3 regions of the Variovorax sp. LjRoot84 genome follow, and region 3 is predicted to be linked to each of the others. Evidence: predicted binding sites of a transcription regulator. Region 3 holds the regulator's gene; each other region holds the start of a gene.

Region 1 (9,771 bases), 2.5 Mb from region 3:
GTCGGCGCCCTTGGTGAAGATGCCGCCGCCCAGCCGCGCGAAGATCGAGATCAGCGAGGAGCCGAAGGCGAAGCCGATCAGCGGGTTGAGCAGGTTGGCGAGGTTCTTGTCCGGCGTCAGGTTGCCGTTGCCCACGAGGAACCAGTAGAAGATCGTGACGCCCAGCAGGCCCAGCCCCACCACCAGCATGCCGGTGATGGCGCCGCCGCGGAAGGCGACGTCGAGCGCCGGGCCGATGCCCTGGGTCGCGGCCTGCGCGGTGCGCACGTTGGCGCGCACCGAGACGTTCATGCCGATGAAGCCGCAGGCGCCCGAGAGCAGCGCGCCGACCACGAAGCCGGCCGCGGTGGTCGCATCGAGGAAGATCCCGATCAGGATCGCGAGCACGATGCCGACTACGGCGATCGTGCGGTACTGCTTGGCCAGGTAGGCCGCGGCGCCGGTCTGGATCGCGGCCGCGATCTCCTGCATTCGGGCGTTGCCCGGGTCTTTCGAAAGAATCCAGCTGCGCGCCCAGAAACCATAGCCCACGGCCACGAGGCCGCAGACGATGGCGAGGACGAGAGGGGTGTTGCCGATCATGCCTTGCTTCTCCATTCGTACGTTGTGACTTGTGGAGACGAAAGCACTTAGCCCTGCGCGCAACGCGTACGGGTCAGTGCTTCCGCCGCGTTGCTTCCTCGAAGCCCCGATGCCTTGCAAAAAGCCGGGGCCGATTGGCCAACGCGGCCAATTTACAGGCAAATGCCGGGTTTCGTGCGACCGGGCCGTGACACGGAAAGTAAACTTCGGGTTTGTCCGCATCCCGCGAACACTTTCAACTACTCCAGACAGATCTATGTCCCTCGGCCAAGTTTCCCCCGGCAAAGACGCCCCCGAAGCCTTCAACGTCGTCATCGAAATCCCGATGAACGCCGACCCGATCAAATACGAAGTCGACAAGGAATCCGGTGCGATCTTCGTCGACCGCTTCATGACGACCGCGATGCATTACCCGACCAACTACGGCTATGTGCCGCAGACGCTCTCGGGCGACGGCGATCCGGTCGACGTGCTGGTCATCACCCCTTGGGCGCTGGTGCCGGGCGTGGTCGTGCCGTGCCGCCCGATCGGCATCCTGATGATGGAAGACGAGGCCGGCGTCGACGGCAAGGTGCTCGCCGTGCCCACCGACAAGGTGCTGCCGATCTACAGCCACTGGAAGAAGGTCGAAGACGTGAACCCGATGCGCCTGAAGGCCATCACGCACTTCTTCGAGCACTACAAGGACCTGGAAGCCGGCAAGTGGGTCAAGGTGCTGGGCTGGGAAGGCATCGACGCCGCCAAGAAGGAAATCATGGACGGCATCGCCAACTACAAGAAGTAGGAGCGAGCAGGGCCGCCGCTCATTCGGCGGCGATCCCCGCCCGATGCGCCAGCGCGCGATAGCGCGAAATCTCCGATTCCATCAGGCTCCGGAAAGGGGCCGCGCCGATCATCACGGGCTCCATGCCCTGTGCGCGCAGCTGGTCCTGAATCGCCTTGTCAGCCATCGTGGCGCTTACCTCGGCCGCCAGCCTCTGGATCACCGGTGCTGGGGTGCCGGCCGGCGCAGCCAGTCCGTACCAGGCGTCGAAGGTGGCGTCGGGCATCTTGAGCTCGGCCATGGTGGGCACGTCCGGCAGCATGCTGGAACGCGTCGTACCCACGACGGCCAATGCGCGCAGCTTGCCCGAGCGCACATGCGGCGCGACGGCGGCCACGGTGTCGATGCCCATCTCGATCTCGCCGCCGATCAATGCGATCGCGCTCTGGCTGCTGCCCTTGTAAGGCACGTCCTGCAGCTTCACGCCCGCTGCCATCGCGAACATTTCGCCGGCCAGATGCGGGCCGGAGCCGCTGCCGAAGGTGGCGTAGCGGATGCCCTGGGGCTTGGCCTTGGCCGCAGCGGCGAGTGCCGCCACGCTGTGCCAGGGCGAGGCCGCATTGACCACCAGCACCAGCGGCGCTTTCGCGATGATCGCCACCGGCGCCAGGTCCTTCAGCGGGTCGTAGGGCAGTCGCGCACGCAGCGCTGCATTCACGCTGTAGGTGGAAGAACCCGAGACCAGCAGCGTGTAGCCGTCAGGCTGCGCCTTGGCGACCGCGTCGGCGCCGATGATGGTCGCTGCGCCGGGCTTGTTGTCGACGACGACCGGCTGGCCGAGCCGATCGGCCAGCTTCTGACTCAGCGCGCGCGCCACGATGTCGGTGCCGCCACCGGGCGGGAAGGGCACGACCAGCTTGATGGTCTTGGCAGGCCAGGCATCGGCGGCCTGCGCAAGGCCGGCAGCGGCGGTGAAGGCGATGGCGGCAAGGAGTTGGGCGAGTTGCTTCATGCGGCTTTCTGATGGGAAGTTGCAGCGATCGATCCAGCCTGCCAGGGTGTGTTCGCGGCGGCATCGCCGAGATCCCAGTACAGGCCGGCCATGATCTGCAGGCCCTCGCGGGCGAGTGGCGCAAGCAGGTGTTCGTTGGGCGCATGCTGTGCACAGGCCGGGTAGGAGTGGGGCACCCACAAGGTCGGCAGGCCCAGCAGGTCGGCGAAGACATCGTTGGGCAAGGAGCCGGCGAGGTTCGGCAGAAGGTCGGGGCGCTGGCCCGTGCTCGCCTCGATGGAGCGCTGAGCCCAGCCGACCCAGGGGTTGTCGAGGTCCAGACGGGTCGCGGCGCCTTCGAGCGTGACCTGCACCTCGACCTGCCCGAATCCATGTGCGTCGAGATGGGCACGCACGATCGACGCGAGCTCGCGCCAGGGCGTGCCCACCACGAAGCGCAGCTGGCAATGCGCCACCGCTTCACCGGGGATCGCATTGACCGGTCGCTGCGGCGAGCCCGCGCCGAGCGCGAGCACCTCGATGGTGTTCCAGGCCATCAGCCGCTCGGCCGGGTTCAGACCGGGCTCGCCCCAGCCGGCATCCAGCGCGGGGTCGTCCGCGCCGCCGCCGATCTCGATGGCCGCCAGGGCTTGGTGTACCGAATCCGGGATGCTTCGCGGCCGAAGCGCGTCGACCAGGATGCGGCCCTTGGCATCCACCAGCGTCGCCACCGCATGGCTCAGCACCGTGGCCGGGTTGGCGAGCACGCCGCCCCAGTTGCCGGAGTGATAGCCGCGCGGCCGGGCGCGCAACCGCAGGCTGAAGTTGACCGCGCCGCGCGAACCGAGGAACAGCGTCGGGCGCCGGGCGTTCACGCGCGGCCCGTCGCAGGCGATCAGCAGATCGGCGCGCAGCTTGTCGGCCTGCTGCCTGCAGACCTCATGCAGGCCGGGCGACGCGGCCTCCTCGCCCATCTCGAGCAGCAGCGTCACGTTGTAGCCGAGCCGGCCGTTGCGTGCCCGCAGCACCTGTGCGAGCGCGCCGAGGTTGATGGTGTGCTGCCCCTTGTTGTCGGCCGTGCCGCGTCCGTACCAGCGCTCGCCCTCGATCGTCAGCGTCCACGGCCCGAGGCCTTCGCGCCATTGCGCGTCCTGGCCGCTGACGACGTCGCCATGGCCGTAGGTCAGCACGGTGGGGAGCTCGGCGCCCTCGATGCGGCGCGCAATCAGGAAGGGTCCGCCGCCGGGCGCCGGGTTGTCGATCAGCTCGCAGGCGAAGCCGAGCCGCGTGAGCGGTGCGCTCATCTCCTCGCGCAGGTAGGCGCCGAGCGCGGGCGTCGTGGCGCCGGTGTCGCTCTCGGTTCGGAATGCGATGCGCCGCCGCAGGTCGGCCAGGAAGCGGCCGTCGTCGAAGTAGGCGGCGGCAGCGGAGAGACAGTCGATGCGTTGCATGGTCGTGGATGCGTGTGATGGCGAGGATGCAAGTAAAAGGCCTGAACAGCATTGCGTGAACCACCGAATTGGCAAGCTACCATTGCCTTCAAGGCAACGCTCGAGAACACGCCAATGACACCCTCGATCCTCAGCATCCCGATGCGCTACTTCATGGAGGTGGCGCTGCACGGGTCGGTCAGCCAGGCGGCGGCTCGGCTTTATGTCGCGTCGTCCGCCGTGAGCCGGCAGATCGCGAAGCTCGAGGATTCGCTGGGGACCGCGCTGTTCGAGCGCAAGGCGCGAGGCATGGCGCTCACGCAGGCCGGCGAGCGCCTGGCCGCCCATCTGCGAACGACGCTGATGGACACCGAGCAGGTGGTCGAGCAGGTGCGCGGCATCGGCGGCCGGGAAGCGGGCCGCGTCCGCGTGGCTTGCACCGAGGGCTTCGCGGTGGGTTTCATGCCCGAGGTGATGCGCCGCTTTCGTGCGTCGCATGCGCAAAGCCAGTTGCAGCTCCATGTGGGTGCGCCTGACGAAGTCAGTGCCTTGTTGGGGCGCGGCGAAGCGGACATCGCACTCAAGTACGCGGTTGCGCCCGAGCGCGGTTTCCGCATCGAGCACTCGGCGCCCGCGCCGGTGTACGCGCTGATGTCCCCGGACCATCCGCTGGCGCGCCAGCGCGCCGTCAGCGTGGCCGAGGTGGTGCGCCATCCGCTGGCCGTGGGCAGCAAGGGCGTCACCGCGCGGCAGTTGTTCGACCTGAGTTGCAGCGTGCAGGGGCTCAGCTACGAGCCCGCCTTCGTCAGCAATTTCTCATCGGTGCTGCTGCCGCTGGTGCGCGCGCCCGATATCGTCCTCTCCGGCCATCTCACGGCCGTTCACCTGATCGAGAACGGCACGCTGGTTGCACGGCCCTTCGTGGAGCCGCAGATGCACCAGCGTCGCCTGCAGGTGCTGTCGCTCGACGGCCGCACGCTGTCGCCGCTCGCGCGGGCGCTCGTGCAGCAGCTGGTCGCGGCCATCGCCGGCGGCGGCAGGCGCAGACTGGGCCGAGCGCGGAAGATGTAGATAGCAGTGGCCGTTCTCTCGGCACTCATTCGGCATGGCGGAACGGGCTGCGTTCGCCGAGATGGTCGATGTAGTTCTCGATGCCCTCGCCCTCGCGCTCGAGAAATCGTTCCACGGCGTCGGCGAAGGCCGGATGGGCGAGCCAGTGCGCGCTGGTGGTCTTCACGGGCAGCAGCGCGCGCGCCATCTTGTGTTCGCCCTGCGCGCCGCCTTCGAAGCGCTGCACGCCGTGTTCGATGCACCAGGCGAGCGGCTGGTAGTAGCAGGCCTCGAAGTGCAGGCAATCCACACGCTCGAGCGCGCCCCAGTAGCGGCCGTAGGCGACCGAGGCATCGTCCGAAAGCGCGATCAAGCTGCTGGCGATGGCCTGGCCCCCGCGCTCGGCGACGAAGAGCAGCCAGGCTTCGGGCAGCTTCGTGGCCATGCGGTGGAAGAAGTCGCGGCTCAGGTAGGGCGGGTTGCCGTGCTCGCGGTAGGTGCGGGCATAGCAGCGGTAGAAGAAGTCCCAGTCGGCGTCGCCGATGTCGGCGCCGCGCGACCAGCGGAAGCTCACGCCGGCATCGTGCACCTTGCGGCGCTCCTGCCGGATCTTCTTGCGCTTGTCGTGCGAGAGGCTGGTGAGGAAGGCGTCGAAATCCTTCCAGCCGGTTTCGCCGCCGGGCCGCCCCAAGGCGGAACGCGCCCCCTCGGGGGGCAGCGAGGACACGCCAGTGCCGAGCGTGGGGGCTATGTTGTTCCAGTGGAACTGGACGGTGTGCCTGAGCATCAGGCCCGCATCGGCGCAGGCGGCGATGTCCTCGTCGGCGGCGAACAACAGGTGCAGCGACGAGAGCTCCTCTTCCTTGCACCAAGCCACGAGCGCCTGCACCAGCAGGGCGCGGCTGCCGGCGTCGCGCGCGAGCAGGCGCGCACCCGGCACCGGCGTGAAGGGCACGGCAACGACCGCCTTCGGATAGTAGGCCAGCCCGTGCTGCTCATAGGCATTGGCCCATGCCCAGTCGAACACGTACTCGCCGTAGGAATGCGCTTTGATGTAGAGCGGGCAGGCGGCCGCCAGCTGCCGTCCGCGCCACAGCGTGACGAAGCGGGGCGTCCAGCCGCTGCGGGCCGAGGCACTGGCGCTCTGGTGCAAGGCGTCCAGGTAGGCATGGCGCATGAAGGGGGAGGGCGCGGCCTGCGTGGCCAGCAAGTCGTCCCAGGCCGCGGCATCGATCTCGGATGCCGCGCCGTGAATGCGGATGACAGGGTTGGTCAAAGGAGCCTCGTCAACGCTTGCGTGTGCCTAGGGTTTCGGCAATGTAGATGCCGCCGAGCACCAGGGCCAGCGCCACCGCGTGATAGGTCGACAGCGCCTCGCCCAGCACGAGGACGGCCAGCAGCGGCCCGAAGATCGGCACCAGGTTGAGGAAGACGCCGGCCCGCGCGGGACCGATCAGGCCGACTACGTGGATGAAGCTGATCTGCGAAATGAAGGAGGGCAGAAGTCCGATGAAGAGGATCAGCGCCACGCCCTTCGGCGTCGGCATGAAGAAGTCGCCCATCGCGATTTCTGCCGCGACCAGTGGCACCGAGACGAGACAGGCCACTGCCGCCGTGGCGGCGAAGAACACGATGGCCGGCACTTGCGGGCGGCGGCGCAGGCCAAGCGCGTAGCCGGCATAGAGCAGGCTGGCGATGATCATCCAGACGTCGCCGATGTTGAAGGCCAGGTCCGCGAGCAAGGCCAGTTGGCCGCGCGAAGCCACCACGGCGATGCCCGCGATGGTGAGCACCACGCCTGCGAGCTGCAGCCAGCTGATCCGGGTACGGAAGAAGAACAGGCTGCCCACCAGCACGAGCACCGGGATGGTGCCTTGGATGATCGCGATGTTGATCGCCGTCGTGTGATGGGCGGCGGCGTAGAACAGCGCATTGAAACCGGTGAAACCCGCCGTGCCCATGAGGGTGATGTAGCGCCACGAGGGCAGCAGGCTGCGCCAGTGGGCCGCGATCTGGCGGCGCGAACTGAGGCCCAGCGCGATGCAGCAGACGATCCAGCGCGAGAAGGTCAGCATCATGGGCGACACCTCGCCCACCGCGAGCCGGGCGGCCACCGCGTTGGCGCCCCAGATCAGCGTGGTGAATACCAGCAGCGGGTAGGCTTGGCCCTGGAGCCAGGGAAGGAAGGAGCCGAAAAAGCCGGCGGAAGAACCTGAGCGCATCGAGCGCCGAGCGTATCAGTCCCAGTCGCCGGGCGTGGAATGCGTTCGACAAGCCATGGCTTCCGAAGGCGAATGACATAATTTCGCAGCGGGTGGCCTCGCCGGCAACTCGCGAAGACGCCCGATGCGACGGCATCCTGGCACGCTACATGCAGGACGCCGAGAGCATCGACGAGATCGTCGCTGCGGGTTACGGATTGGCGCTACCCTACCAGCAAGTTCAACGAAACCGCCGGAAGAGAGACCGTATGAAGCAAATCACCGCCATCGTCAAACCGTTCAAGCTCGACGACGTGCGCGAGGCCCTGGCCGAGGTTGGCGTCACCGGGCTCACCGTGACCGAGGTCAAGGGCTTCGGCCGACAGAAGGGGCACACCGAGCTCTACCGTGGTGCGGAGTACGTGGTCGACTTCCTGCCGAAGATGAAGGTCGAAGTGGTGGTCAACGAGGTCGATGTCGAACGTTGTGTCGACGCAATCGTGAGCGCCGCCCGCACGGGCAAGATCGGCGACGGCAAGATCTTCGTGACCAATGTGGAGCGCGTGGTACGCATCCGCACCGGCGAAGAGGACGAAGCCGCCGTCTAGGGCGCTCAGAGCATCTCGGCGAGCTTGTCGCCACGCGGATGGCGGCCCGCTTCCTCGACCAGGGCTTCGAGCAGGGCCGGGGCTTCGCCGCCCGCTCGTATCAACCCCATCTGCCATTCGCCCATGAAGCCCTCGCGCACGCTGTGGGCAAGAAATTCGAGCAGGCCGGCGTAATAGTCCGCAACGTTCAGGATGCCGACCGGCTTGTCGTGGTAGCCGAGCTGGCGCCAAGTCCAGATCTCGAACAGTTCCTCGAAAGTGCCGATGCCGCCCGGCAGGGCGATGAAGGCGTCGGCGCGTTCGCCCATCATGGCCTTGCGCTCGTGCATGGTGTCGACGACGTGCAGCTCGTCGCACAGTGGGTTGGCGAGCTCCTTGTCGACCAGGGCCTTCGGAATGATGCCCACCACCCGGCCGCCCGCCGTGCGCGTGGCCTCCGCCACCGTGCCCATCAGGCCGGTGCGGCCGCCGCCATAGACCAGTTGGCCGCCGCGTTCGCCGATCCAGCGGCCGACCGCTTGGGCCACGGCCGCGAACTCGGTCCGCTCGCCGGGGCGCGAGCCGCAATAAACACAAATCGAGAAACGAGGAGTCATCCCCCGATCATGCCGCGATCGGATGACGCTCAGCTTGCATTCAGGTCGCGAAACGTTGCCACAACGCGGCCGCCCAGACGCCGCAGCACAGGACGATCGACAGCAGCACCGCGGCGCTGCCCAGGTCCTTGGCGTTCTTGGAAAAGGAGTGCCATTCCGGGCCCACGCGGTTGATGGCGGCTTCGATGCCGGTGTTGAGCAGCTCGACGATCAGCACCAGGATCACGGTCGCGGCAAGCAGCGACACCTCGACCCAGCTGTGGCCGACCCAGAACGCAGCCGGCAGCATGACGATGGCGCACAGGACTTCCTGGCGGAACGCGGCTTCGCCCCAGCCGGCGCGGAAGCCGTCGAGCGAGATCAGGGTGGCATGCCAGATGCGGTCCAGGCCGCGTCGCGACTTCTGCGGATTGACGGGGTCGTTGATGTTGGCGCTCATCTGCGGCTGAGAGGCTTGGAGGGAATCAGGCGGGTACCGGCCCAGGCATCGTGCCAGAACTGGCGCTCGGGGTGGAAGCGCGCGAGCAAGGCCCAGACGATAACCCAGCCGAAGATCAGTACGGAAGATTCGCCGCCGCCGAGGTCGAAGGGCGCGATGGCGGCGAGCGGCGGCAGGAACCAGACCCAGCTCAAGAGGTAGCGCAGCAGCGCGCGGCCCTGCGTGAGCGGTCGACCGAGCCGGTCCACCACGCGGATGCCCCAGGTTTTCATGGCCAGCGTCTGGCCTTTGGACCAGAACCACACGAAATAGACGCCGAACACGACGAACAGGAAGGCCTGCAGCAGGTGCCGGCGCGAATCCATCGCATCACGCATCTGGCCGAGGGTGCTGAACAGCCAGCCGGCGACGAACACGACGGCGAAGAGCAGCATGCCCTCGTAGAGCCAGCAGGCCATGCGGCGCCACAGGCTGGGCGCGATCAGGGCGGTGGGTGCGATCGGAGCTTCGGCGAGAGGCGGTCGGCCGGGGCCGGACCCCTCGGGAGAACTGGAAGCCATCGACACCTTGAGTCAGGGCGCGGAGGAAGGTTGCTCGGTGGCGCGCACCGGCGGCGCGGCAGAGGCGGATGTTTCGGCCGAGGGCGTCGAGGAAGGAGGCGGGATCTGGGCTTCGGCCGAAACGGGCGGAAAGGCAGGAGCCGCAGCTGGAGCGGGCGCCGGGGCCACGAGCTGCGGACGTACGGGCAACGGCGTGGACGGCGCCAGCTGGATTCGCGGCGTGTGTTGGCCGTCGGGCGCGACTGCGGGAAACGGCGCGAGCTTCTGGGGCGGCACCGGCCGGAACGTCGCGGCGGCGCCCGGCCGGGGCGTGGCGCGCTCGGCCAGCTTGCGTTTTTCTTCCTCGCTGAGCGCCTGATAGGCCTCCCACTTCGCCTTTCGCTCGTCGACCGGAACCTGCTTGACCTCGGCGAAATTGAACCTTGCCTGCGTTCGCTGGTGGTTGCTCAGTGCGGCCCATTCGATCATGCGGCTGTGCAGAATCTCCTGGTCGGCGGGTGGCAGCGCGGCGTAGTTGCGCGACAAGGCCAGCCATTTGCGCTTGTGGGGCT
Region 2 (9,771 bases), 5.2 Mb from region 3:
CAAGGTCGAGATGATCTCGTTGACGCCCAGCCTGAGCTTGAGCAGCGCCGGGCCCAGCACCCACAGCAATCCGGCGGCCAGCGCGGCGACGAACATCAGCGGCAGGCGCAAGGAAGGCGGGCCGATCTCGAAGAAGGAAACGGCCGTGGCGCCGATCGCACCCCAGATCATCTGGCCCTCGAGGCCGAGGTTCCAGAAGCGTGCGCGAAAGGCCATCGCACCGGCCAGCCCGACCAGGATCATCGGCGCCGCCTGGAACAGCACGGCGCGGAAGTTCTGGCCATCGAGGAAAGTCTGGACGATGAACTCGTTCGCCAGCTCGCCGGCCGGCACGCCCGCGGCCACCAGGATGGCGGCCGAGAGCAGGAGCCCCACGCCGATGGCGGCGGCGAGGATCAGCGCCTGCCAATGCCAGGCCATGTGCTGGCGGATCTCGAGCGCATAGCGGCGCGCGGCCCAGGGTTGGCGCGCGGATGCCGCCGCCGGTGTGTCCGCGAGGTGCGTAATGGGCATCGCGAGCGAAGGCTCAGCCATGGTCCACCATCGCCTGGCCGATGGCCTGCCGGTCCGCCGGCTGCGCGAACTCGGCCACGATGCGGCCGCGCGTCATCACGCCCACGCGGTCGGCCAGTGCGAGCACCTCGTCGAGGTCCTCGCTGATCAGGAGCACGGCCGCGCCGGCATCGCGCGCGGCGCGCAGCCGTGCATGCACTTCGGCGCCGGCGCGCACGTCCAGCCCGCGGCTCGGGCTGTGGGCCAGCACCAGCGGCGGCGACTTGCCGAACTCGCGCGCCAGCACCAGCTTCTGCGCATTGCCGCCCGACAGCAGCGCAGCCTTCTGCGCGATCGAGCGCACGCCCTGCACGTCGAAGGCGGCGACGGCGGCTTGCGCGTCCTGGTCCATCTCGCGGCGCTTCAGGCGCCAGGCCGAGCCGTAGCGCCCGCTGTGGACCTGTCCGATGCCGTAGTTCTCGGAAACCGAGAGGCCGCCTGCGAGCGCGAGGCCGTAGCGGTCGGCGGGAATGGTCGCCAGCCCCAGTGCACGGCGCGCCGTCGTCGGCGTCGCCTTGAGATCGCCATGGCGATCGAGCGCGATCTCGCCTTCGGTCCGGCCCGGCAGGCCCATGATCGCGCCCGCCAGTTCCCCCTGGCCGTTGCCGCCGACGCCGGCCAGCCCGTAGATCTCGCCCGCGCGCAGGTCGAGGTCGATGCCGTCGAGCACGCGGCGGCCTTGCACTTCGGGCGAACGCAATCCGCGCACCGTGAGCCGCACCGGGCCCGGCCTCGCGCGCGTCGACCCGGCGGCGGGCGCGGTGATCGATTCGCCGACCGTGAGCCGGACCAGCTCGCCCACCGGCATCTGCTGCGGGTCGACCGTCGCGACCGTGCGGCCGCCGCGCATCACGGTCACGCGGTCGGCATGGCGCTTGACGTCGGCCATCTTGTGCGTGACCAGCACCACCGCCGCGCCGCGGCGCGCGAGCCCATGCACGGTCGAGAGCAGGCGCTCGGCCTCCTGGTCGGTCAGCACGGCGGTGGGCTCGTCGAGGATCAGGATGCGCGTGCCGGCCAAGAGCACCTTGAGGATCTCGACGCGCTGCTGCTCGGCCACCGACAGCCGGTCCACGCGCTGCGCCGGGTCGATGTCGAAGCCGAGTTCTCGCGCCTTGTCGTGGATCGCCTCTTCGACGCGGCGCAGGCGCTTGCCATGGCTTTCGAAGCGCTCGGACCGCGGCGCGGTCAGGAGGATGTTCTGCGCCACCGTGAAGGGCTGCACCAGCCGGAAGTGCTGGTGGACCATGCCGATGCGCGCCTTCGCCGCATCGCGCGGCCCGCTGAAGCGCACCGGGTTGTCGTCGACCGACATCGTGCCGGCCTCGGCCGCATAAAGGCCGGCCGCGATGTTCATCAGCGAGGACTTGCCCGCGCCGTTCTCGCCCAAGAGCGCATGCACCTCGCCCCAGCGCGCCGAGAAGTGCGCGTCGGTCAGCGCCGCAAATCCGTCGAAGGACTTGTGGATGCCCTGGAGCTGCAGCGCCGTGGTCATTTCTGCGTGACGACGCCCTTGACGAACCAGTCCATCTTCCAGAGATCGGCATCGGACAGCACGGCGCCCTTGGCGACGCGTTCCTTGCCGTCGCGGTCGGCCAGCGGGCCGGCATAGATCTGCTTGCCCTTGAGCAGCGCGTCGCGTTCTGCTGTGATCGCGGCGGCCTTGTCCTTCGGCACCCCGGGGCCGAAGCCCGCGATGTCGGTGCCGCCCGCGCTCATCGGAATGAAGGCTCCGTATTGCGCCGGCTTCCAGTTGCCGGCCATGATCTTCTTCAGCTCCGGCGTGAGGAACTTGTCCCACACCCAGACCGAGGAGCACAGCGTGGCCTTGGGCGCGAACTGCCGCAGGTCGCGGTGATGGCCGGTGCCGTAGACGCCGCGCTCCTGCGCCACGATCTGCGGCGTCGGGCTGTCGACGTGCTGGCCGATCACGTCGGCGCCCTGGTCGATCAGCGCGGCCGCGGCGGCGCGTTCCTTGACCGGGTCGTTCCACGAGCCGGTGTAGATCACGTTCACCGTGGCATTCGGGTTCATCTTCTGCGCGCCGAGCGCGAAGGCGTTGATGGTCCAGTTGACGACGCCGAAGGGGTTGGCCGCGACGAAGCCGAGCTTGCCGGTCTTCGAGGCTGCGCCTGCAGCCATGCCGCAGAGGTACTGGCTCTCGTAGGTGCGGCCGTAGAAGGATTCGAGGTTGGCGCCGTTGCTGGTGCCCGAGCCGTTGAGGAAGGCCACCTCGGGGTACTTGGCCGCGAGCTCCTTGAAGCTGTCGGAATAGCCGAAGGCGGTGCCGATGATGATGTTGGCGCCGCGCTGGATGAACTTCTCGGCTGCGGGCTTGATGGCGGATGCGTCTTCCGGCACGTTCTCGACGAACTGGATCTTCTCGCCCGTTTCCTTCTCGACCTTGATGCGCGCCTCGTCGAAGGCCTGCGTCCAGCCGCCGTCGTTCTTGGGGCCGAAGTACAGCATCGCGATCTTCGGCTTGCCCTTCAGGGTGAAGCCGTCGGCGGCCACCGCCGGGCCGATCAGCGCGGCGCCCGCGACAAGCGCGGCGACCGCGCAAGGAATCGATTTACGCAACATCACTCGGACCTTTCATCATGAAATTGATACGGAACACATTGCCCTCGGGGTCGAGCAGCACCGACTGGTACCAGTGGTAGTAGGTGACGTAGGGCGCCTTGACGAGCGTGGCGCCGGCGGCGACGGCGACCGGCACCATGCGGTCGACTTCCTCCTGCGAATCGACATCGATGTTCAGCAGGAACTTGACCCCGCGCGTGTCGGAGAACTCGGCCAGCTGCAAGAGCTCGTACGCATCGAAGGCGTTGAAGCCCAGCTTGGCCTTGCCCGCGTCGAGGCCGCGGAAGATCGGCGAGCGGATGGCCTCGATCTCGGGGAAGCCGAACACGCGCTGGTAGAAGCCGCTGAGCGCGACGACGTCTTTCGAGAAGACGTTGACGTAGGAAAGATGAGGCATGTTCAGGCTGTCACTTTGGTGCCACCGAAGGTCGTCTGTTTCAGGAACTTCGACTTCAAGTGGTCGCCGGAAGAGATCGGCGCGTACTTGGGCGCTTCGCCCGGCGCGAGGCAGCTCGGCAGGCACTCGACCATCGCGTCGTAGTTGGGCTGGTGGAAGAACACCAGCGACTGCCGGCGGTTGGTGGCGGCCGCATCCGGCGGCGGGTTGACCACGCGGTGCAAGGTCGAGACCCACAGGTCGTTGGTCCACTGCATCATGAGGTCGGCGATGTTCACCGCCAGGCCGCCTTCGACCATCGGCACGTCGACCCATTGGCCGGCCTTGTTGAAGACCTGCAGCCCCTTGTCGTCAGGCAGCACGACGGTGAGGCTGCCGTAGTCGCTGTGCGCGCCGGCGCGCAGCTGGCCGGGCAATGCAGCCTCGGTCTGCGGCGGGTAGCTCAGCACGCGGAACATGCTGATGTGCTTGTCGATCTTGTCGTCGAAGAAGGTCTCGGGAAGTTCCAGCGCGAGCGCGAAGATGCGCATCAGCGAACGCGAGAGATCGCTCATCGCCTCGAAGTACTCGTCGAAGGCCGGCTGGAAGCCCGGCAGATCGGGCCAGACATTGGGCTCGAAGTGCGGGCCGGCCGCAACGCCCCGGTGGTAGTCGTCGGCCGGCACATTGGAGGGACCGATGGAGAAGGACTCCTTCAGGTCGCCCGGCGCCGCTTCTTCGAGGCTGTACGACAACCCTTCCTCGCCCACCGCGCTGTAGCCGCGCACCGCGTCGTCGCGCGGGCGATCGACCTTGCGCTTGTCGGCCAGCGGCAAGGCGAAGAATCCACGCGAGACCGCGGAGACGCGCGCGATGAGTTCGGGGGCGATGCCGTGGTTGGTGATGACCAGGAAGCCGATGCTGCGGCAGGCCTCGTCGACCTTGCGCGCCACCTCGGCCTTGCCTTCGGGCGTTCCGGAAAAGAAGGGCGCCAGATCGATGATCGGTACGGACAGCAGGGTCATGCTTTCAATCCTTCGGTGTGACGGTGGCGGCGCTTCGACATGCAACGTCCATGCCAGTTGGACCAAATGGACAAATGCGCTTTGCTGCATCGGCGTGGTGCGCGGGCAGCGGTGCGGCACGGCGAATGCGTGCGCCGGGTGTTGCCATGGTGCGTACCATGGGCGGTATGGCTCGTGCATGCGGGCTGCATCGCAGACAACGAGAATCCCGGGTGGAGAAAGAAGCAAAGCAACACATGCCGAAAACTCGCAGCAGCATCAAGCCGCCGTCCGTGCTGGCCGTCGAAGCGCCGCCATCCAAGCGCGTGCATCCGAAGCGCGCGCCCGTGGCGCGCAGCGTCACGTCGGTGAACCGGCGGCTGCGCCAGATCGAGGACAAGCGCGCGGCGATCCTGCGCGCGGCGCTCGGGCTCTTCTCGCGCTTCGGCCTGCACGGCACCAGCGTCGACCAGGTCGCAGCGCGTGCGGATGTCTCGAAAAGCAACCTGCTCTACTACTTCGCCAACAAGGAGGAGCTCTACGTCTCGGTGCTGCGCGAGTTGCTCGCCGTGTGGCTGGAGCCGCTGCGCGGCTTCAGCGCCGAGCAGGACCCGCGGCAGGCGATTGGCGACTACATCCGGCGCAAGCTGGTGATCTCGCGCGACCAGCCCGATGCCTCGCGCCTGTTCTGCCTCGAGATGATCCAGGGCGCGCCGCTCTTGCGCGACGAGCTCGATCGCGAGCTGCGCGACCTGGTGACGCGCAAATCCGAAGTGATCCGCGCCTGGGTGGCCGCCGGCAAGCTCGCGCCGGTCGATCCGCATCACCTGATCTTCGCCTTGTGGGCCACCACGCAGCACTACGCCGACTTCGGCGTGCAGGTGCAGGCCATCACGGGCCGCACGCTGGACGACCCGGAGTTCTTCGAAGAGACGGTGGACAACGTGCAGCGCATCGTCTTGGGCGGCATCACCACGCGCTGAGCGCGCCGCGCGCTCAGTGCGGCGCGGCGACGATGTCGTGGTAGCGGCGGTCGAAGTAGATCAGGCCGTGCGCGGTGCCGCCGATCGAGATCGCAACGGCCTCGCAGAACAGCACGTCGTGGGTGCCCACCCGCGTCACCTGCGACACGCGGCAGTCGAAGGACACGGCCGCGTCCTCGAGCACCGGCGCACCGGTGCGCTTGCGGCTCCAGCGGCCCGCGGCGAAGCGCTCGTCCATCGGCGTCTTGCCGCCGAACAGGCCCGACAGCGCCTGCTGCCCCGCGGCCAGCGCATTCACGCAGAGCACGCCGTTGGCCTGGAAGGCCGGGTAGACCGAGGCCGAGCGATTGAGGCAGACCAGCAGCGTCGGCGGCTCGTCGGTCACGCTGCACACGGCCGATGCGGTGAAGCCGGCGCGGCCGCCGGGGCCGTCGGTGGTGATGACATGCACGGCCGCGCCGAGGCGGGCCATCGCATCGCGGTAGTCGCTCTTGGGCAAGGCGTTCATGGCGGCGGTGCTTTCCTCAGGCGAGCGCGCAGGCTTCTGCGAAGTCCAGGCGCGGCAGGCGGCCGAACAGCTTCGAAGGGTCGCCGTGGCCCAGGTTGATCAGGAAGTTGGTGGTCCAGGGCGTGCCGGTGAAGAAGGCGGCGTCGATCTTCGCCCTGTCGAAGCCGGACAGCGGCCCCGCATCCAGCCCCAGCGCGCGCGCGGCGAGCAGCAGGTAGGCGGCTTGCAGCGTGGCATTGCGAAAGGCGGTTTCGCGGGCGGCCTCGACGCTGCCGGTGAACCAGCTTCTGGCGTCGGCATGCGGGAACAGCGTGGGCAGCTTGTCGTAGAAGGCGCTGTCCCAGGCCGCGATCACGGTGACCGGCGCGCTCATCGTCTTCGCCAGATTGCCCTTCGACAAGGCCGGCGCCAGGCGCGCCTTGCCCTCGGGCGTGCGCACGAAGACGAAGCGGCCCGGTGAACAGTTGGCCGAGGTCGGCCCGGTGCGCGCCAGCGCGTAGACCTGTTCGAGCAAGGCGTCGGAGACCGGCTCGGAGCGCCAGCCGTTGTGCGAGCGGGCCTCGGTGAAAAGAAGTGCCAGGGCGGCGTCGTCCAGGGAGGGTTTCATGCGGGGACTCCAGGTGCGCCCACGCGCGCCAGGAAGGCGAGCAGGCTGCGGTTGAAGAGCTCGGCCTCGGTCACGCTGTGTGCATGGCCGCCATGGGGCACGCACTCGAGGCTCCCGTGAGGCAGGCCCTCGGCGAGGCGCTGCGAGCAGGTCCAGGGGACCAGCACGTCGTCGGTGGCGGCTGCCACCAGCGCGGGCGCAGCGATCTCGGCCAGCCGCGCGTCGACATCGAAGGCGCGCAGCGCGCCGATGCGCGCGCGCATGTTGGCCTCGCCGGGGAAATGCGCGAGCGCATGCTCGACTTCGTCGGCCACGCGCTGCGCGTGGGCGGCGCACCAGGCGGCGGGGTAGAGAAAGATGGGCTGCGCCTCGACATAGGCGCGTGGGCCGCAGGCGCCGAGCAGCGCCAGCCGCGCGTCGAAGCAGCGGGCCGAATGCGGATTGGGCTTCGACCACGCGTTGACGAGCACGAGGCTGGCCACGCGCGAGGGTGCGTCGAGCGCGAGCTGCAGGCCGACCAGGCCGCCGAGCGCGTGGCCCATCAGGTGGCAGCGTGGCGTCGAGGTGGCGTCGAGGATCTCGATCAGGTCGCGCGCCATGTCGGCGATCGCATAGTCGGCCTGCAGGTCGGCAGGGCTGCGGCCGGTGCCGCGCTGGTCGTAGGCGATCACGCGGTGGCCGGCCCCGATCAATGCAGCGAGCTGCGGCTGCCAGAAGCCCGCCGAGCCGCCGAGGCCCGAGGACAGCAGCACGGCCTCGCCCTCGGCCGGCCCGTGCACCTCGTAGTGCAGCGGCATGCTCAGGCCTTCTTGCCCACGTGCGCGATCGAGGCGATCTCGATCAAGGCGTCGGGCTTCACCAGGCCGCACTGGATGCAGTAGCGCGCCGGCTTGGTGCCGGGGAAGAACTCGGCATAGACCGCATTGATCTTCGCGTAGTCGGCCCAGTCCTTGATCATGATCATGTTGAAGGTCACATCGTCCATGCTGCCGCCGGCGGCCTCGACCACGCCCTGGATGGTGGTGAGCACATGGCGCGCCTGCGCGCTCGCGTCGCCGACATGGACCACGTTGTTGTCCTTGTCGAAGGGCAGGGTGCCCGACACGTAGAGCACGCCGTCGGCGAGCGTGCCGGGAACGTAGGGTGCGAGCGGCACGCCGGTGCCGGGCGGGATGATGGCTTGCTTGGGCATGGTTCGTTGCTCCTTTCGGGAAAGTGAAATCAGGCAGTAGCCGCTTCGGCCGCTGCAGGTTGGGTGGCGGCCTCGGGCGCGAAGGTGCTGCAGAAATCGTCGACCTTCGAGACCCAGCCGAAGAAGGTCTCGACGTTGTAGACCGCGGCCCGCTGGATAGCGGGCCCGCCGAGCTCGTGCGTTGCGTCTTCGAGCATCACGGCGAAGTACTCGAGGTGGAAGGCGTCGCGCAGCGTGGACTCCACGCACACGTTGGTGGCAATGCCGGTGAAGACCAGGTTGCGGATGCCGCGCGCGCGCAAGCTGCTGTCGAGCGTGCTGTTGAAGAAGCCGCTGTAGCGGGTCTTGGGGATGACGATGTCGCCGGCTTGCGGCCGGAGCGAATCGACCAGCGCGTAGTCCCAGCCGCCCTTGGCGAGGAACTTGCCTTGCAGCTCGGGCTTCTTGCGCATGGTCTTGAGCGCGTTGGACTTGTACCAGTTGGGCGAGCCGGGGCCGCCGGCTTCCACGTAATCGGGGTCCCAGCCGTTCTGCAGGAACACGACCAGCATGCCGGCCGCGCGCGCGGCGGCGATGGTGCGCGCGATGTTGGCGATCACGCCCTGCGCGCCCGAGATGTCGAAGCCGGCGGTATCCACATAGCCGCCAATCGAGGCGTAGGCGTTCTGCATGTCGACGACGATCAGCGCCGAGTTGGCGGCATGCAGCGCCAGCGGTTCGGGCCGGGCGGGCAGCACCAGCGGCGCGGGCGCGCCCGGTGCGTTCGGCACGCCCGCCGGCGTGCTGGAGGCGATGGTGGTGTTCTTCATGGCGGGGTCACTTCGAATCAGGCGGCCAGGCGCTCGACGGCGACGCGCGAAGGCACGGGGCTCGCGATGTGCGTGCGGCTTTTCATCAGCGGCTGGATGTGCTCGCCGAAAGCCTCCACGCCGAGCACGAAGTCGTCGAAGGTCAGCAGCACGCCTTCGGTGCCGGGCACCTCGGCGACTTCGTCGAGCAGGCGCGCCACCGTCGCATAGGAGCCGACCAGGGTGCCCATGTTGATATTGACCGCCGAGGTCGGGTCGGCCATCTGGCGCACGTTGGTGTCGGCGCCCGACTTGGTGTCGGCCGCGCTCTGCTGCGTGAGCCAGGCCAGCGCTTCCTGGTCGGCGCCGGCCTTGTAATGCGCCCACTTGGCGCGCGCGGCTTCGTCGGTGGCATCGGCGATCACCATGAAGAGCACGTAGGAGGTCACGTGGCGGCCGGTCTTCTTCGTCGCCTCGATGAGCTTCTCGGCCGCCGGCGCAAAGGCCTTGGGCGTGTTGACGCCCTTGCCGAAGCAGAAGTTGTAGTCGGCGTACTTCGCGGAGAAGTCCATGCCGGCGTCGCTCTGGCCGGCGCAGATCACCTTCATGTCGGCCTGCGGCTTCGGGCTCACGCGGCAGTCGTCCATCTTGAAGTGCTCGCCCTTGAAGTCGGACTGCCCGGTGGTCCACAGCTCGCGCAGCACCTGCACGTATTCCGACAGGTACCGGTAGCGGGTCGCAAAGAATTCGTCGCCGGGCCACATGCCCATCTGCGAGTACTCGGGCTTCTGCCAGCCGGTGATGAGGTTGAGCCCGAAGCGGCCGTTGGAGATCGAGTCGATGGTGGAGGTCATGCGCGCCACGATGGCCGGCGGCATGACCAGCGAGGCCGCCGTGGCGAAGAGCTTGATCTTCGAGGTGACGGCGGCCAGCCCGGCCATCAGCGTGAAGCTTTCTAGGTTGTGATCCCAAAACTCGGTCTTGCCACCGAAGCCGCGCAGCTTGATCATCGAGAGCGCGAAGTCCACGCCGTAGTGCTCGGCCTTCTGCGTGATCTGCTTGTTGAGTTCGAAGCTCGGCTTGTACTGGGGGGCGTTCTCCGAGATCAGCCAGCCGTTGTTGCCGATGGGGATGAAGATGCCGACGTTCATGCGTTGCGCTCCTGGACCGAAGGTGAG
Region 3 (9,771 bases):
AGATGGGCGTGCCGGTCGAAGGCGCGTTCAAGAAGTTCGACGCCCAGATCGCCTTCGACCCGCAGAAGCCCGAGGGCGGCACGGTCTCCATGCAGATCGACATGGGCAGCGCCACCCTCGGCGTGCCGCAAAGCGACGCCGAACTGCCCAAGGCGCCGTGGTTCGACACCGCGCGATTTCCGAAGGCCAGCTTCCAGTCGAGCGCCATCAAGAGCCTCGGCAGCGGGCACTTCGAGGTCGCGGGCAAGCTGACGATCAAGGGCACCACGCAGTACGTCATGGTGCCGGTGACCATCACGCAAGCCTCGGGGCAGTCGGTGGCGACTGGAAGCTTTACGATCCAGCGCCTCGCCTTCAAGATCGGCGAGGGCGAATGGACCGACACCTCGATGGTCGGCGACGACGTGCAGGTGCGTTTCAAGCTCGTGCTCACCGGCCTGCGTCCGATTTGACCTGACCTTCGTTCATACTTTGCATCGCCCCATTCGAAAGCTCGTCATGATGAAGTCCATTGCCGTCGCTGCGCTCGCGGCCGCAGCGACCCTCGCCGCCGCACAGCAGGCACCGGAAATGGCCGCCTTGCCGGCAGGAGGTCCGGTCAAGGGCGCCAGCTACGTGGTCGACCCAACCCACACTTTCGTGATGTACGAGATGGGCCACTACGGCACCACCACCAACCGCGGCCGCTTCAGCACCAAGGACGGCACGGTCAAGATCGATACCACGGGCAAGAACGGCAAGATCGACATCACGATGGACATCGGCTCCATCAACACCGGCGTCGACCTGCTCAACCGCCACGTGCTGAGCAAGGACTTCTTCAACGTCGCGGAATTTCCGACCGGCCGCTTCGTGGCCGACAAGATCGATTTCAACGGCGACAAGGTCGCTGAAGTCGACGGCACGCTCACGCTGATGGGCCAGACGCGGCCCATCAAGCTCAAGGCCAGCCGGTTCGGCTGCTACCTCAGCCCGCTGATCAAGCGCCAGGTCTGCGGCGGCGACTTCGAGACCATCGTGGAGCGCAGCGAGTGGGGCATCACCTGGGGCATCAACTTCGGCTTCGAGAACAAGGTGCGGCTCCTGGTGCAGGTCGAGGCGGTCAACATCACGGACCGGCCGAGCTAGGGCGCGATCGCTTCTTCGCTGCCGGTCCGAGGGCGAGCTCGAACTGTTCGAGCGCTTGAGGATGTCCACTCAAGGCCCTGCGCAAAGCAGGCAGGCGGGTTCTCGCCACTTCCTTGAGTGCGGCTGGCGCATCCCGAAACGAATCGGACAGAAGCTCGTCTTGCTGCTCGGCCAGGACGGCTCCCAGGGTCGCTGCCTGCAGCAGGTCCTTTTCGGCTTTCTCGGGCTTGGCCTTGCGCTCGGCGCTCGCGTAGAGCTTGTGCCAGACGAAGCGCTCCGGCTGCGGCAACGTCAAAGGGATGCAATGGCCGCCGGCAAGCGATGCGGCGCGACTTGGCTCCGCGAGCAGATAGTCATAGTGGGGCACGGTCTCGGCATGCCATTTCAGCTGCGGCAGGGGAACGGTCTTTCCAAGCTCCTCGCCATGCGTCAGAACGTCGACTCGCAATCCATCCCTGCCCTTGAGCTTCACGGAAGTCGAGGGCGCCTGGCTTGGCATCCCGGGAACAGGATGAAAACCAAGCCTGGTGGCTTCCATCGCTTCAAGAAAGGACGCCGGCGCTGCAAGCCTCAGCTTTTGCCGGGCGGCAATGTCGACGTCCTGCGTGCGGGCCGATACCGCCATCGCTCCGAGTTCGTTCAACCAGGCCATGAAGCCCAAGGTTCCGACCAGTGCGAGGCACGCGCCCAGGATGCCCGCGTTGTGAAGCTCGACCAGCACGCTCGCCACGCCTTTGTCCGCCACCTGGAAATCGAGCTTCCTGAGATTTCTCACCTGGGCGCTTGTCCATTGGGCGAACTCGATCTCGCGGGACACTTCGTCGAGTGCCGCGGTGTCCCCGTCTTTGCAGACGATCTGCTCGGCCTTCTTGCCAGGCGCCGGATAGAAGACCCGATACCAGTAGGCATAGCCTGTCCCCCGGCGCAACTGAAGGCTCCCGGGCGTTCCTTGAAGAAGGCGGCCCGCAGACGCAGTGCGTTCCTTGAGCTCGGCGTACTGCGTGCGGAAAGCCAGCTCATGCATGCGGTACAGGGCGTGCTGGACAGGCATGGATTCCTTACCCCACAAAAATGCATTTTATGTGGTAAGTCCCGCTCCTGCGCTGTACGTCCGCGCTGCAACATTCAGCAACAAGCTTCACAGAGCAGGCGGGTCCTGCTTTACGCGGGCCGGGTGCAATGACCCCAACGGCACTTCATGCCTTCAGGAGTTTCTTCATGAACATCGCGCACACCCGTTTCTTCAAGTGGATCGCCGCCGGCGCCTTCTCCGCCGCGGCCGTGCTGGGCGCCACGTCCGCCAGCGCCAGGGACCTGGCCGTGTCGGTGGGCATCCATGTGCCAGGGGTCGCCGTCGGCATTGCCAGCCCGGTCCACTATGCCCCGGCGCCGGTCTACTACGACCCGCCGCCGCGGCACTACCGTCCGGCTCCCGTGTATGACTACCAGCGCCCGCCGCCGCGGCACTTCTACCGCCATGAATACCGCGACGAGTACCGGCACGGTCATCGCCATCACTACCGCCATGACCGCCATGACCGCCATGACCGCCATGACCGCCATGACCACCATGACCGTCATGACCGCTATCGCTACTGATGAGGTCTAGATCTAGAGCAGGCTCTCCGGCGCCAGCGGCGCCAGCAGTTCCAGCATCAGGTGGTCCCAGAAGCCCGCATCGGGCTCGCTGGTGAGCACCTGTTCGACGCCGGCCTCCTCGCTCACCCATTCCATTTTCTCGGTGCCGGGCGCGAAGCGCACCTTGTAGGCGCCCTGCTGCTTGAGCACCTCGACCAGCTTCAGCACCTGCTGCGCCATCTCGCGGCTGAAGATGAAGAGGCCGATCTCGGTGTTGTGCACTTCCGAGCGCGGGTCGAAATTCATCGAGCCGACGAAGAGCGTGCGCCCGTCGATCACGGCCGACTTGGCGTGCAGGCGTCCGATCTGCGTGCCGAACAGGCCCAGGCGCACGCTGCGCCGCGTGCGCACCGAACTCAGCTCGTGGATCTCGGCGCCGAGCCGCAGCATGTCGGCCCGGTAGCGGCGGTAGCCGGTGTGGACCACGGGCTCGTCGGTGGCGGCCAGCGAGTTGGTGACCACGCTGATCTTCATGCCACGCCGGCGGATCTCGCGCAGCACCTCCAGCCCCTCCTTGCCGGGGATCAGGTAGGGCGACACCAGCGTCACGTCGGAACGCCCGCGCCGCATCTGCTCGACCACGTTGTAGCGCACGCTGTCGACGTCGAGCAGCGGCACGCCGCCGTAAGTGACCTGTTTGCCGATCACGCGCTCGGGCGAATCGGCATACGCCTCGGCGGTGGTCCAGATGAGGTCGAGCTTGCCGGCGTTGAGGTTCTCGACGATCGGGCTGTAGCCCAGCAGGTCGTTGGGCGCCGGCGGACGCGGTGCCGGGGTGGTGGCCGGTGCAGTCAGCTCCTCGAAGCGCCGCTGCCGTGCCTCCCGCGCGAGCGTGGGCGCGACCACGGTTTCGATCGGCCGCACGTGCTCGCTGTTCCAGTACAGGTCGAACAGGCTGGAAAGGCGCGGGATCAGAGCGCCGGCGACGAAGGTGTCGAGGTCGATGAAGTTCGCGCCGGCCGTCTGCGTGAAGTACGGGTTGCCGATGTTGCGCCCGCCGGCTACCGCCATCGCGCCGTCGGCGATGAAGAGCTTGTTGTGCATGCGCCGGTTGACGCGGCTGAAGTCGAAGAGCGAGGCCGAGAAGCGCCTGAGCATGCTGCCGCGCCCGGCCGGAAACGGGTTGAAGAGCCGCAGCTCGAGGTTGGGCGTGGCGGCCAGCGCGAGCAGCAGCTCGTCCTCGCCCGCGGTGTAGAGATCGTCCATCAGGAGCCGCACGCGCACGCCGCGCTGGGCCGCGTCGCGCAGCGTGCGCAGCAGGTAGCGGCCGGTCTCGTCGTTGTCGATCTGGTAGTACTGGACGTCGAGCGTGCGCTCGGCGCGGCGCGCGAGCTCGAGCCGCGTGTTGAGCGCGAAGTCGCCGCTGGGCATGAGCCGGAAGCCGCTCAAGTCCGCATCCGGCTGCGAGGCCTTGGCGATGCGGCCCAGCACGGTTCCGGTGGACAAGGGCATCGCCTTGGACGGCGTGCGCTCGAATTCGGCCGGCAGCATCGCGCAGCCGCTGGAAAGAAGAAGCACCGCCATCAAGGCCAGGCCGAGGCGAATCCAGCTTGGGAGCGGACTCGGACGGCGACTCATCGCTAGAGTGCCTTGCGCAGATTCGCAGGCGCGATGCGCAGTGCCTCGCGGTACTTGGCCACCGTGCGGCGCGCGCACTCGATGCCCTGCTCCTTGAGCATCTCGGACACCTGGCTGTCGGACAGCGGCTTCCTCACGTCCTCGGCGCTCACGAACTGCTTGATCAGCGCGCGCACCGCGGTGCTGGAGGCGTTGCCGCCGGTTTCGGTGCCGAGCGCCGAGCCGAAGAAGTACTTGAGCTCGACGGTGCCGTAGGGCGTGGCCATGTATTTGGCGGTGGTCACGCGGCTGATGGTGGATTCGTGCAGGCCCAGCTCGTCGGCGATCTCGCGCAGCACCAGCGGCCGCATCGCGAGCTCGCCGTGCACGAAGTAGCTCTTCTGCCGCTCGACGATCGCGTTGGAGACCCTGAGGATGGTGTCGAAGCGTTGCTGGATGTTCTTGATGAACCAGCGCGCTTCCTGCAGCCGCTGCGACAGCGCCTGGCTGCCCTCGCCCTTGTGCTGCTTGAGCGCGCCGGCATAGATGTCGTGCACGCGCAGCCGCGGCATGACCTCGGGATTGAGCATGACGCGGAACCTCGCGTTGGTGCCGTGGCCGATGCGCGTGACGATCACGTCGGGCACGACGATGTTGCGCTCGACGTCGACGAAGCGGCGCCCCGGCTTGGGCTCGAGCCTGGCGATCAGCTGCAGTGCGGCGCGCACCTCGTCCTCGTTGCTGCGCGTGAGCGTGGCCAGGCGCTTGAAGTCGCGCCGCGCGAGCAGCTCCATCGGCTGCTTGCAGATCGCGATGGCGGTCTTGCGCACCTGGGCCTCCTCCTCGCTCTCCTTGGCGCTCGCCAGCTGGCGCAGCTGGATGGTCAGGCATTCGCCGAGGCTGCGGGCGCCGACGCCGGCCGGCTCCAAACTCTGCAGCAGGCCCAGCGCGACCTGGAAGTGATGCACCAGTTCGTCGAACTGGTCGTTGTCGTCGCCCGCGAGGCCCGAGGCCAGCGCCGGCAGCGAATCCTCGAGGTAGCCGTCGTCGTTGAGCGATTCGATCAGGAAGCGCAGCGCGGCGCAGTCGTTCTCGTTCAGGCGCAGCGACAGCGCCTGCCGGTGCAGGAAGGACTGCAGCGATTCCTGGCTGCGCGCGAGCTCGGTCGCATCGGTGCGCTCGTCGTCGCCGAGGTTGTTGGCGCGCGCGGGCGCATCGCCGCCCCATTCGCTGTCGTCGGGCGCGAGGTCGACCGTACCGTCGCCCTCCCAGTCGGGTTCGCTGTCGACGGGCGCAGCCGCTTCGGCATCGCCGTTGGCGGCGACCGCCACCTCGGCCGGCGCCGCGGCCGAGCCGGGGACGAAGTCAGCCTCGCCCTCGGCCTGGCGGTCTTCGTCGCGCACCGGCGCATCGGCCGCCTCGAGACCGAACTCCTCGCGCGGCGCCTCTTCGGCCGTGCGTTCGAGGAACGGGTTCTCGTCGAGCATCTGCTCCACTTCCTGGCTCAACTCGAGCGTGGAGAGCTGCAGCAGCCGGATCGACTGCTGGAGCTGCGGCGTGAGCGCCAGGTGCTGGGAAACGCGAAGCGAGAGCCCTTGCTTCATCGAAGTACGGTCCCCTACATCCGGAAATGCTCGCCCAGGTACACGCGTCGTACCTCGGCGTTGTCGACGATCTCCGAAGGCGTGCCTTGTGCCAGCACATGCCCGTCGCTGATGATGAAGGCGTGATCGCAGATGCCCAGCGTCTCGCGCACGTTGTGGTCGGTGATGAGCACGCCGATGCCGCGTTCCTTCAGGAAACTGATGATTCGCTGGATCTCGATCACCGCGATCGGGTCGATGCCCGCGAAGGGCTCGTCCAGCAGGATGAAGCGCGGCTGCGTGGCCAGCGCCCGCGCGATCTCGACTCGGCGGCGCTCGCCGCCCGACAGCGCCAGCGCGGGCGAATCGCGCAGATGGTCGACGCGCAGGTCGTGCAGCAGTTCGCCGAGGCGTTCCTCGATGCGCTGCTTCGACAGCGGCACCGGCCGGCCCGCGTCGTCGAGTTCGCGCTGCAGCTCGAGCACGGCGCGCACGTTCTCCTCGACCGTGAGCTTGCGGAAGATCGACGCTTCCTGCGGCAGGTAGCTCAAGCCCATGCGGGCGCGGCGGTGGATCGGCATGTGCGCGATCGGTTCGCCGTCGATGCTGATCTCGCCCGCATCCGCCCGAACCAGCCCGACGATCATGTAGAAGGAGGTGGTCTTGCCCGCGCCGTTGGGCCCCAGCAGGCCGACCACCTCGCCCTTTTGCACGCCGAGCGAGACGTCCTTGACGACCTTGCGGCTGCCGTAGCTCTTCTGCAGGCCGCGCGCCTCGAGGCGGCTGCCCAGGACTTCGTTGCCGCCGCTCACTTGCGCTGCTCTCCGCCGAGCGTGGTGGTCGAGCGCAGGCCCGTTCCGGACGCCGGCGCGGAGGCGGCCGGCGCCGCCGGCCTGGCGGACCCGGCAGCGGGCGCCGAGGCGGCCGCCTTGGGCGTGAGGATGGCCTTGACGCGGCCGCCGGGCTGGGTCGCCACGCCCGCATTGGGCGGCAGCGGCGAGCCGTTGACGGTGAAGGTGTCGTTGCTCTGGTCGTAGACGATCAAGGGTCCGCTGCTTTCGTCGTTGGGTGTCGCGCCGACCAGGCGACGCATCACCGCACGGCGGATGAACTTCACGTTGTCGGCGCGGCTGTCGTACTCGATGACTTCCGACTCGCCCTCGATCCACTCGTCGGGGCCGGCGTCGCGCTTCTGCTTGAAATAGGCCAGCTTGCCGGGCGCGGCCGTGACGATGCCGTACTGGTAGCCCTCGGGATCCTGCCGCACGTCGATGCGGATGCCGCGGATGATGATGGTGCCCTTAGTCACCACCACGTTGCCGGTGAAGACGCTGGTCTGCTTGAGGTCGTCGTAGCGCATGGCGTCGGCCTCGATGTTCATCGGCTTGGTGCGGTCCGCCTTCTCGGCCTGCGCCGCCGACACGAGGCCGGCCACGCCCAAGGCGAATACGAAAGCGCGACAAAGGTGGCGAGAAACGGAGGAGGAATGTAACGATGTCATAAAAGGCACGAAACTTGCTGGGCGATTGTATGCGGCCTCATGGATCCGGTTTCCGCCGGCGGATGAAAAAGCCCGCCGAAGCGGGCTTCCTGCTGGTTGCCGCGACGAGCGGCGGGAGGCGCTTTTTTACGCGCTCTTGCGCGCTTCGCCGACCAGGAAGTCGGTGACCTGCAGCGCGCGATCCATGCTGCGCGCGAGTTCGCCGTCCGTATACCACCTGCCCGCGATGCCCATCGCGGGCACGCCGGCCACCTGGTAAGCCTCCTGCAGCTGCTTGGCGCGCTGGATCTTGCTCGCCACGCTGAAGGACTTGAAGTTCTCGGTGAACTTGGCCTTGTCGAGGCCGTTGGCGGCGGCCCAGTCGATGATCTGCTGCTCGCCCGAGAGGTTCTGGCGCTGCTGGTGGATCGCGGCGAACACCTTACGCTGGTATTCGTCGACCTTGCCCATCGCTTCCAGCGCGTAGTAGAGCCGCTGCTGCGGCTGGAAGCTGGGCTGGAAGGCGACCGGCACGCGCTTGAAAGACACGTGGGCGGGCAGCTTCTTGATCCAGGTCTCGAGCGTCGGCTCGAAGGCGTTGCAATGCGGGCAGCTGTACCAGAAGAACTCGATCACCTCGACCTTGCCGGCCGGCGCGTCGACCGGCACGCGCTTGTCGAGCACGGCGTAGTCGGTGCCCGCCTTGGGCGCGAGCGTCTGGGCGTGCGAGGGTGAGGCGAAGGGAAGAAGCCCCAGCGAAGTGGCGGCCAGCGAAAAGTCACGACGTTTCATATTAAGAAGTTCTCCTGTGCGGCTGACAGAGCCCGCGGCTGGCCCGGAGTTCCCGGACCGGCGAGCTTGAGTATGGATGAAGGCTCAGCGCTGGACGCGCACCAAGGCGGATTCGAGGCCACCGCCGTCGAGCCGCTCCTTGAGCCGGTCCGCATCTTCCTTCTTGTTGAAAGGCCCCGCGCGCACGCGGTAGACGGTGCGGCCGGCCTGCTCGCGCTCGGTGATGCGCGCTTCCACGCCCATCAGCGAAAGCTTGGCGCGCTGCGCCTCGGCGTCCTCGGGGGTGCGGAAGGCGCCGGCCTGGACGAAATACATGAAAGGATCGGTGGTGCTGGCGCTGGGCGCCGCGGCGGCGGTGGTGGCGCCGGGGCTGGCGCCCGAACGTGCCCGCGCGAGATCGCCGATCGGGTCATTCGATGGCGGCACCGCGTTGGCTTCGGCCGGCAGGGGCGGCCGTCCGGCGCGCTGTGGCTGTTGCTGCTGCGCGCCGGGTGGCACCACCACGGGCGCCGGCGCGGTCGGCGGCGTGGGCGCCCCCGCCGTGGCGGGCTGGGGCGGTGCGGGCGTCGCGGGTGCCTGCGGGCGGGCGGCGCCTGCCTTGCCGGCGAGCGGGCCGTTGGGGTCCCAGTCGCGGTTCTTGCGCGCCTCGGCTTCGTCTTGCTCGGGGCCGCCGCGCTGGGTCTTGGTCATGAAGGGGATCGGCACCTTGGTCACATAGACCGCGATGCCCAGCGCCACGCCCAGCCCCAGCACCAGGCCGACGATCAGCCCGATGACGATGTTGCCGCTCTGTCTTTTAGTCATGGTTCGAAATCACATCTTGCGCGGCGCGCTCACGCCGAGAATTGCCAGCCCATTGTGCAGCACCTGCGCGGTGGCCGCGACCAGCGACAGGCGGGCCCGCTTGACCGGCTCCTCGTCCACCAGGATGCGCTCGGCGTCGTAGTAGCTGTGGTAGCAGGCAGCCAGTTCGCGCAGGTAGAAGGTGACGTCGTGCGGCGCAAAATCCTTGGCCGCGGCCGCGAGCATGTCGGGGTACTTGGCCAGCAGCAGCAGCAGCGCCTGCGCAGCCGGGCTTTGCAGCGGCGCGAGCTCGACATCCGCCAGCGCAGCCGCATCGCCGCCCCAGGCCGCCAGCACCGAGCAGATGCGCGCATGCGCGTACTGCACGTAGTAGACCGGGTTGTCGTTGTTCTGCGCCAGCGCGAGGTCGATGTCGAAGGTGTATTCGGTGTCGGGCTTGCGGCTCAGGAGGAAGAAGCGCACGGCGTCGGTGCTGGTCCACTCGATCAGGTCGCGCAGCGTCACGTAGCTGCCGGCGCGCTTGCTGATCTTGACCTCTTCGCCGCCGCGCATCACGCGCACCATGGTGTGCAGCACGTACTCGGGATAGCCGGCCGGGATGCCGACGTTCGCGGCCTGCAGGCCGGCGCGCACGCGCGCGATCGTGCCGTGGTGGTCGGTGCCCTGGATGTTGACCACCTCGCCGAAGCCGCGCTCCCACTTGGCGATGTGATAGGCGACGTCGGGCACGAAGTAGGTGTAGCTGCCGTCGCTCTTGCGCATCACGCGGTCCTTGTCGTCGCCGTAGTC

What was found. The regulator sigma-54, encoded in region 3, starts transcription at its own class of promoters, with help from an activator protein. The targets are predictions, from matches to a motif close to TGGCANGNAANCTGCTTT.
Region 1: ACSQ9I_RS16175 (P-II family nitrogen regulator) is a predicted target of sigma-54. The motif match lies at 7,177-7,194, and genes of this name have one in related genera.
Region 2: ACSQ9I_RS02605 (isopenicillin N synthase family dioxygenase) is a predicted target of sigma-54. The motif match lies at 4,575-4,592, and genes of this name have one in related genera.

Annotation. Positions count from the first base shown of each region.
Region 1 covers NZ_CAXUTE020000001.1:3,223,803-3,233,573, reverse strand. Annotated here, with positions in the region: gene ACSQ9I_RS16210 (sodium-translocating pyrophosphatase) at 1-582, opposite strand, end outside; gene ppa (inorganic diphosphatase) at 839-1,366, shown strand; gene ACSQ9I_RS16200 (Bug family tripartite tricarboxylate transporter substrate binding protein) at 1,386-2,357, opposite strand; gene ACSQ9I_RS16195 (M20 family metallopeptidase) at 2,354-3,787, opposite strand; gene ACSQ9I_RS16190 (LysR family transcriptional regulator) at 3,902-4,837, shown strand; gene ACSQ9I_RS16185 (GNAT family N-acetyltransferase) at 4,863-6,092, opposite strand; gene ACSQ9I_RS16180 (DMT family transporter) at 6,103-7,038, opposite strand; gene ACSQ9I_RS16175 (P-II family nitrogen regulator) at 7,287-7,625, shown strand; gene ACSQ9I_RS16170 (TIGR00730 family Rossman fold protein) at 7,631-8,221, opposite strand; gene ACSQ9I_RS16165 (diacylglycerol kinase) at 8,262-8,660, opposite strand; gene ACSQ9I_RS16160 (RDD family protein) at 8,657-9,220, opposite strand; gene ACSQ9I_RS16155 (DUF3106 domain-containing protein) at 9,233-9,771, opposite strand, start outside.
Region 2 covers NZ_CAXUTE020000001.1:491,327-501,097, forward strand. Annotated here, with positions in the region: gene ACSQ9I_RS02585 (ABC transporter permease) at 1-534, opposite strand, end outside; gene ACSQ9I_RS02590 (ABC transporter ATP-binding protein) at 527-2,047, opposite strand; gene ACSQ9I_RS02595 (BMP family ABC transporter substrate-binding protein) at 2,044-3,135, opposite strand; gene ACSQ9I_RS02600 (VOC family protein) at 3,125-3,532, opposite strand; gene ACSQ9I_RS02605 (isopenicillin N synthase family dioxygenase) at 3,535-4,536, opposite strand; gene rutR (HTH-type transcriptional regulator RutR) at 4,773-5,498, shown strand; gene rutF (NADH-dependent FMN reductase RutF) at 5,512-6,006, opposite strand; gene ACSQ9I_RS02620 (malonic semialdehyde reductase) at 6,023-6,613, opposite strand; gene rutD (pyrimidine utilization protein D) at 6,610-7,410, opposite strand; gene rutC (pyrimidine utilization protein C) at 7,413-7,805, opposite strand; gene rutB (pyrimidine utilization protein B) at 7,835-8,614, opposite strand; gene rutA (pyrimidine utilization protein A) at 8,632-9,744, opposite strand.
Region 3 covers NZ_CAXUTE020000001.1:5,721,981-5,731,751, forward strand. Annotated here, with positions in the region: gene ACSQ9I_RS28225 (YceI family protein) at 1-452, shown strand, start outside; gene ACSQ9I_RS28230 (YceI family protein) at 502-1,128, shown strand; gene ACSQ9I_RS28235 (GSU2403 family nucleotidyltransferase fold protein) at 1,109-2,152, opposite strand; gene ACSQ9I_RS28240 (hypothetical protein) at 2,347-2,727, shown strand; gene ACSQ9I_RS28245 (phospholipase D family protein) at 2,740-4,344, opposite strand; gene ACSQ9I_RS28250 (RNA polymerase factor sigma-54) at 4,347-5,927, opposite strand; gene lptB (LPS export ABC transporter ATP-binding protein) at 5,942-6,718, opposite strand; gene lptA (lipopolysaccharide transport periplasmic protein LptA) at 6,715-7,407, opposite strand; gene ACSQ9I_RS28265 (thiol:disulfide interchange protein DsbA/DsbL) at 7,534-8,178, opposite strand; gene ACSQ9I_RS28270 (SPOR domain-containing protein) at 8,263-8,982, opposite strand; gene argS (arginine--tRNA ligase) at 8,992-9,771, opposite strand, start outside.